Regions from separate parts of the Mogibacterium neglectum genome, predicted to be linked through region 1. Evidence: predicted binding sites of a transcription regulator. Region 1 holds the regulator's gene; the other holds the start of a gene.
The links. The regulator HrcA, encoded in region 1, represses chaperone genes, less so after heat shock. The targets are predictions, from matches to a motif close to TTAGCACTCNNNNNNNNNGAGTGCTAA.
Positions count from the first base shown of each region.

Region 2: a site for HrcA is predicted at 1,284-1,310, ahead of clpB (ATP-dependent chaperone ClpB). Genes of this name have one in related genera too.

Region 1 covers NZ_CP128647.1:438,377-441,862, forward strand. The annotation lists gene QU661_RS01995 (TDT family transporter) at 1-729, shown strand, start outside; gene hrcA (heat-inducible transcriptional repressor HrcA) at 999-2,048, shown strand; gene grpE (nucleotide exchange factor GrpE) at 2,041-2,667, shown strand; gene dnaK (molecular chaperone DnaK) at 2,741-3,486, shown strand, end outside.
Region 2 covers NZ_CP128647.1:995,972-999,457, reverse strand. The annotation lists gene miaB (tRNA (N6-isopentenyl adenosine(37)-C2)-methylthiotransferase MiaB) at 1-455, shown strand, start outside; gene QU661_RS04705 (site-2 protease family protein) at 470-1,207, shown strand; gene clpB (ATP-dependent chaperone ClpB) at 1,370-3,486, shown strand, end outside.

The DNA.
Region 1 (3,486 bases):
ATGGCTGGGGTGGCAGCTACTTTCCCTATGGCGCTGATGATACTCAGCACATACGTTAAACCATTTATCGGGCAAGGCGCATACTTTGTCTGGATATTCGCTATAGTATTACATGTCATTCTAATCGTATATTTCACAGCGAAGTTCCTACTGAAATACGATCAGAAGAATGTTTTCACGACCTGGTTTATCGTATATGTAGGAATTGCAGTTGCTGGAGTTACTGCACCTGCGTATGAAAAGATTGGATTTGGAGCAGCGACATTTTGGTTTGGTCTAGTTACGCTGATACCGCTTCTGGTAATAGTTATCAAGAGGTATGTGGCACACCCACTGCCAGAACCAGTTAAACCACTCAGTGGGATATTTGCAGCACCTATGAGCCTTTGTATCGCGGCATACATTCAGTCAGTTCAGGTTAAGAACTTTACACTGCTTATGGTGATGTTTGTAGTCGCAACAGTACTGTATGTATATTCTCTAGTTGTCTCCCTTGGATTGTTAAAGAAATTCTATCCAAGCTTTGCAGGATTTACGTTCCCATTTGTAATCAGTGCGATTGCTACCAAGCAAACTATGGCATGTTCTGCTCTCATGGGGCATCCGCTTTCATGGTTAAGCAACATAGTTCTAGCTGAGACGGTTATAGCAACAGCGTTCGTAGCATTTGTGTATGTGAAGTATATGGTGTTTATATTTGCTGGGAATGCAGGTCATGAGGGCAAATAACGTAAATGCATCAATAAGCAGAACTGTTGCAAAAAGGCAAGAGAGTAATCTTCTAAAAAGAAGCATCTGAGATTAATATTGATAGACCTCGGCATATGACCGAGGTCTATTTTAGTGTGAACATACGCTGATGTGTATTTCACGAAAAAAACATATAGTATTCAATTTTATGTGTTGACACATTGAGACTGTGATAGTAGACTATGTGTAGTGATTAGCACTCCGTATTAATGAGTGCTAACAAAATCTTGAGGACAGGAGGGAGAGCAATGGATATAAGTAAGAGAAAGCTTCAGATCCTCCAAGCAATTATTACTGATTACGTTAAAAGTGCGGAGCCTGTCGGTTCGCGGTCACTTGCTAAGAAGTATGGATTAGGCGTCAGCCCAGCGACGATTAGAAATGAGATGGCTGATTTAGAAGAGCTTGGATACTTAACTCATCCTCATACTTCGGCAGGTCGTGTACCTTCTGATAAAGCTTATAGACTTTATGTAAATAGTCTAATGAGTAAGCACGATCTTTCACTAGAGGAAAAAGAGATTATTAACGAGAGAATGCAGGTTAGTGTGGCTGAGTTTAATCAGACTCTTCAGCAGGCTGCGGAGCTTTTATCGGATATTACAAAGCTTGCATCCTTTGCGATGACACCATCAGCAAACTGTGACACGCTAAAGTTCATAAGGCTGCTTCCGGTAGATGAAGCCACAATCGTGTTGATGATAGTTTCGGATACAGGTAATGTTAACAATACTACGCTTAAAGTGGATGTTGCTTATACGCCTGAGGCTCTAGAAGTTTTGAGCAAGTCGATGACATATAACTATAAGGGAAATACGATAGATGAGGCCCTTAAGAAATCGATTATCGCAGATTTCAATTCTGACCTCGAAGCGATGAGTCCGTTGGCAAGTAAGATTATGCCTAATTTCATGAAGACACTTGAGGACATGCTCAATGTCAATCTCTACATGGAAGGCTTGACTAATATATTCAATATTCCTGAGTACAGCAGCATTGATAAGGCGAAAGCTTTTATCGAGCTAGTTAGCAAGAAGGATGAATTTGCTAAGGATATGCTTCAGCGTGACGATGGAATAATCGTAACTATAGGAGATGAAAATAGCGATTCTTCGATGAAAGATTGTTCTCTAGTAACAGCGACATATCACGTAGATGGTAAATTGATAGGAAAGATTGGTGTAATCGGACCGACACGCATGAACTACAGTGAGGTTACTTCAATTATGGAGTACTTAACTGAGAACCTCAGTAAATCGTTCTTACTAAGTGAAGGAAAGGAAATTAAGGATGACTGAAGAGAAAAAGATTAATATCAATCAAGCTGAAGATCAGACAAAGGTGACAGAAGAGATTAAGGCTGAAACATCAGAATCAATAGATGACAATATAGAAAATGAAAAAGCACCGCAAAAAGAGGAGCAGCCTAAATCCTCCGAAAACGCCAAAGGAAATGGTGAGGAGACTGCTGCCGAAGATGATAGCAAGAAAGCGGAAGCTGAAGAGAACGGTGATACAAAATACATCAGATTGATGGCAGAGTTTCAGAATTACAAGAAGAGAGTGGCAAAGGAAAAGTCTGACATCCATGCGTATGCAAATGAGAAGATTGTAACTGAACTACTCGAGGTTCTAGATAATTTCGAAAGAGCACTCGCAAGCGATGCTTCGGCAGACGTAGAAGGATATGCAAAGGGAATGAAACTGATCTTTGATCAATTGCTTGGAGTGTTAACTAAGTCTGGGCTTTTGGAAGTTGAAGCTTTGGGTGAAGATTTCGATCCTAACATGCATAACGCAGTTATGACAGCGGATAGTGAGGAGTACGGTAGCAACAAGGTTTGCAGTGTGCTTCAGAAGGGATATACCCTTAATGGAAAGGTCATTAGACCGTCGATGGTTACCGTCGCAAAGTAGTAGTGCGATAGCATGAAAGACGTGTACATAAATTTAGTAAATTAAGATTTCTTATATGAAAGGAAGTAAAAAAATGAGCAAGATAATTGGAATTGATTTAGGAACAACAAATAGTTGTGTAGCCGTTCTAGAGGGCGGAGAACCAGTGGTAATCGCAAATGCAGAGGGTTCAAGAACTACTCCATCTGTAGTTGCATTCACTAAAAATGGTGAGAGACTAGTAGGAGAGACTGCTAAGAGACAAGCTATAACTAATCCAGATAGAACTATCGCTTCTATCAAGAGACATATGGGTGAGAGCTATACTGTAGAGATTGATGGCAAGAGCTACACTCCACAGGATATTTCAGCTATGATATTAGGAAAGCTCAAGTCTGATGCTGAAGCTTACCTCGGAGAAAAGGTTTCAGAGGCTGTAATCACAGTTCCTGCATACTTCTCCGATGCACAGAAACAGGCTACAAAGGATGCTGGTAAGATTGCAGGACTCGATGTAAAGAGAATTATCAATGAACCAACCGCTGCATCGCTAGCATATGGACTAGACAAGGCGGACGGATCACAGAAGATTCTCGTATACGATTTAGGTGGTGGTACATTCGATGTATCAGTGCTTGAACTAGGAGACGGAGTATTTGAAGTACTAGCTACAAACGGAGATACACATCTCGGTGGAGATGACTTCGATAACGCAGTTCTCGACTTCTTAGCTGATTCCTTCATGGCAGAGCACGGAATTGATCTTAGAAAAGATAACATGGCTCTACAGAGACTTAAGGAAGCTGCAGAAAAGGCTAAGAAAGAGTTATCAAGTGCTCA
Region 2 (3,486 bases), 560 kb from region 1:
TCAACAAGCTCAAAGCTACATGTCCAAATATTGCAATTACTACAGATATCATCGTAGGTTTTCCAGGGGAGACAGAGCAGGAGTTTGAGGACACATTATCACTAGTTGAATATGTTAAATATGATTCTGCCTTTACTTTTATTTACTCGCCACGAGAAGGTACGCCTGCTGCTGGATTTTCAGAGCAGATTCCATACGATGTTAAGCACGAGAGATTTGAACGATTAAATGAAGTTACAAACAAATATTCGCTGGAGATGAATAAACGACTTTCAGATAAAACCGTCAAAGTGCTTATTGATGGTTCTAGCCGCAAAGATGATAAATCATATTCAGGCAGGACAGATGGATTTAAACTCGTAAATGTTTCTTCAGGAAGAAACATAACCGGCCAACTTGTAGATGTTAAAATCACTGATTGTAAAACTTTCAGCATCGATGGTGTACTTGTATAAAATAGGATGATGATATGAAAGATAATTTTAAAAATTTACTTCGCTCCGGACCAGGAATTATATTAATTCTTTTATTGGTTACGAATTTCTTAGATGGAGGACTTAGAAATCCAAAGGAATACTTCTTTGACATGCTTCTTACCTTGCCGGGCATTATAGTAGGGCTTTCCTTTCACGAATTTGCACATGCTTTTGCATCTAATGCATTTGGTGATCCTACACCAAGGCTGCAGGGTAGATTAACTGTAAATCCTACAAAACATATTGATCCATTTGGATTCGCGGCACTGGTATTTTGTGGATTTGGTTGGGGGATTCCTGTTCAGATTGATAATCGTTACTATAAACATCCTAGATTAAATGAGTTTATAGTGTCTATCGCAGGCGTATCTATGAATTTTCTTATAGCGATAGTTTTCTCCTTTATAACGAGATTTTCGATTAATATGTGGGGCAAAGAAGTCATACTAGAAGATTCGTTGCAAGGGATAATAACAAAGATATTCCTATATGTTGTAATGGTTAATATAACACTGATGGTATTTAACCTTATTCCTGTACCGCCACTTGATGGATTTGGATTAGTTACAGAACTCTTTAATCTTCGCAAAACAAGCTGGTACAGTACGGTGTATCAGTATGGTGGCATCATATTACTGTTAATGCTACTATTCGGTCTTGTGAACAAGATACTTCATCCGTTAACTAGTGGTATTTACTCAGCTATACTCAATGGTATTATCTTGGCCTAATCTTCGTTCTATGAGGAATAAACTACAGAAATTAAAGAATAAGATTTACATCTTCACACAATCATCACGTTAATTATTAGCACTCGTCACAGACGAGTGCTAAATTATTACTGTAAGCAAATGTATTGTTTATAATAAAGTAATTAATTAAGGAGGAAGGCAATGAATATTGAAAAATATACTCAGAAAATGCAAGGTGCCATTCTCGATTCGCAAAGTATAGCTAATTCGTATGGACACCAGCAATTAGAAATTGCACATGTTCATTATGCAGTAATAAGTGACGGTGATGGTTTGATTCCTAAGCTTTTGGAGGCAATGAATGTTGATGTCAAGTCACTAAAAGCTGATTTGAAATCAAATCTTGAAAAGCTTCCAAAAGTAAGTGGCAGCTCCACTCAATTATATATGAGTTCTGAGCTTAACAACGTGCTTACTAAAGCCGAAAAAATTGCAAGTGATTTTAAGGATGATTATGTAAGTGTTGAGCATTTATATCTTGCAATTCTTGAGTCTAACAATCAAGAAGTTAATGGATTAATGAGCAAGTATGGTATTAACAAGGATGAATTTATGAAGGCTCTGACTATGGTTAGAGGAAATCAAAGAGTTACAAGTCAGAATCCTGAGGATACTTATGATGCTTTAAATAAATATGGTACAGATTTAGTAGATGCTGCAAGAAAAGGTAAACTCGACCCAGTTATAGGAAGAGATCTCGAGATTAGAAGAGCTATAGAGATTATTTCTAGAAGGACGAAAAATAATCCAGTTTTGATTGGTCAACCTGGAGTTGGTAAGACTGCTGTTGTAGAGGGACTCGCTCAGCGTATTGTAAATGGTGATGTTCCTGATGGACTCAAGGGAAAGACAATCTTCTCTCTTGATATGGGGTCGCTGATTGCTGGTGCTAAATATAGAGGTGAGTTTGAAGAACGTCTGAAGGCTGTTTTAAATGAAATAGATAAGTCAGATGGTAATATTATTCTCTTTATAGATGAGATTCATACTATCGTTGGTGCTGGAAAAACTGAAGGCTCGATGGATGCAGGAAATCTTCTCAAGCCAAAACTTGCTAGAGGTGAGCTGCACTGCATAGGTGCTACGACACTTGATGAGTACAGAAAATATATTGAGACAGATGCAGCGCTTGAAAGACGATTCCAAAAGGTTATGGTCGATGAACCATCTGTTGAGGATACCATTTCCATTTTAAGGGGGCTCAAAGAAAAGTTTGAGATACATCATGGTGTTAGAATCACTGATAATGCACTGATCGCGTGTGCAACATTATCTAATAGATACATAAGTGATAGGTATTTACCAGATAAGGCAATTGACTTGATGGACGAAGCAGCTGCTAGAATTAGAACTGAAATAGATAGTATGCCTTCGGATCTTGATCAGATATCTCGTAAAATCATGCAGCTTGAAATCGAGAAACAAGCACTTTCCAAAGAGGATGATAAGGCTAGCAAGAGTAGATTAGATGCAATTAGCGAAGAGCTAGCAAACCTTAAGACTGAGAATGACGAGCTCATGGCTAAATGGTCAAATGAGAAAAATATGATTCAAGAGCTTAAAAATAAGAAGCTCAAGCTAGATGAGCTACGCCATGAAATCGAGAGTGCGGAGCGTGAATATGATTTAGAGAAGCTTGCTAAGTTAAAGTATGGTGAGTTACCAGCTCTAGAAAAAGAGATTGAAGATTTAAAGAATAAGACAGAACAGGCAAATGAGAGCAGAATGCTCCGTGAAGAGGTTGGTGAAGAAGAAATTCAAGCAGTAATCTCCGAGTGGACAGGTATTCCGGTAAGTAAGCTCGCTGAATCTGAACGTGAAAAATTACTTCACCTAGAGGATATTCTTCATAAGAGGGTAATCGGTCAGGATGAAGGTGTAAGAGCTGTTTCAGAGGCAATTTTGAGGGCTCGTGCAGGGCTTAAGAATGAGAACCGTCCAGTTGGCTCATTTATATTCTTAGGACCTACTGGTGTAGGTAAGACGGAGCTCGCTAAGGCGCTTACAGAGACACTTTTTGACACTGAAAAGAATTTAATAAGAATTGACATGTCAGAATATATGGAGAAGCACACGGTCTCAAGATTAGTAGGATCTCCTCCAGGATATGTAGGATATGATGAAGGTGGACAGCTAACTGAAGCTGTAAGAAGAAAGCCATACAGTGTCATACTGTTTGACGAAATCGAGAAAGCTCATCCAGATGTATTTAATATACTTCTTCAATTGCTAGACGATGGAAGACTTACAGACAATCA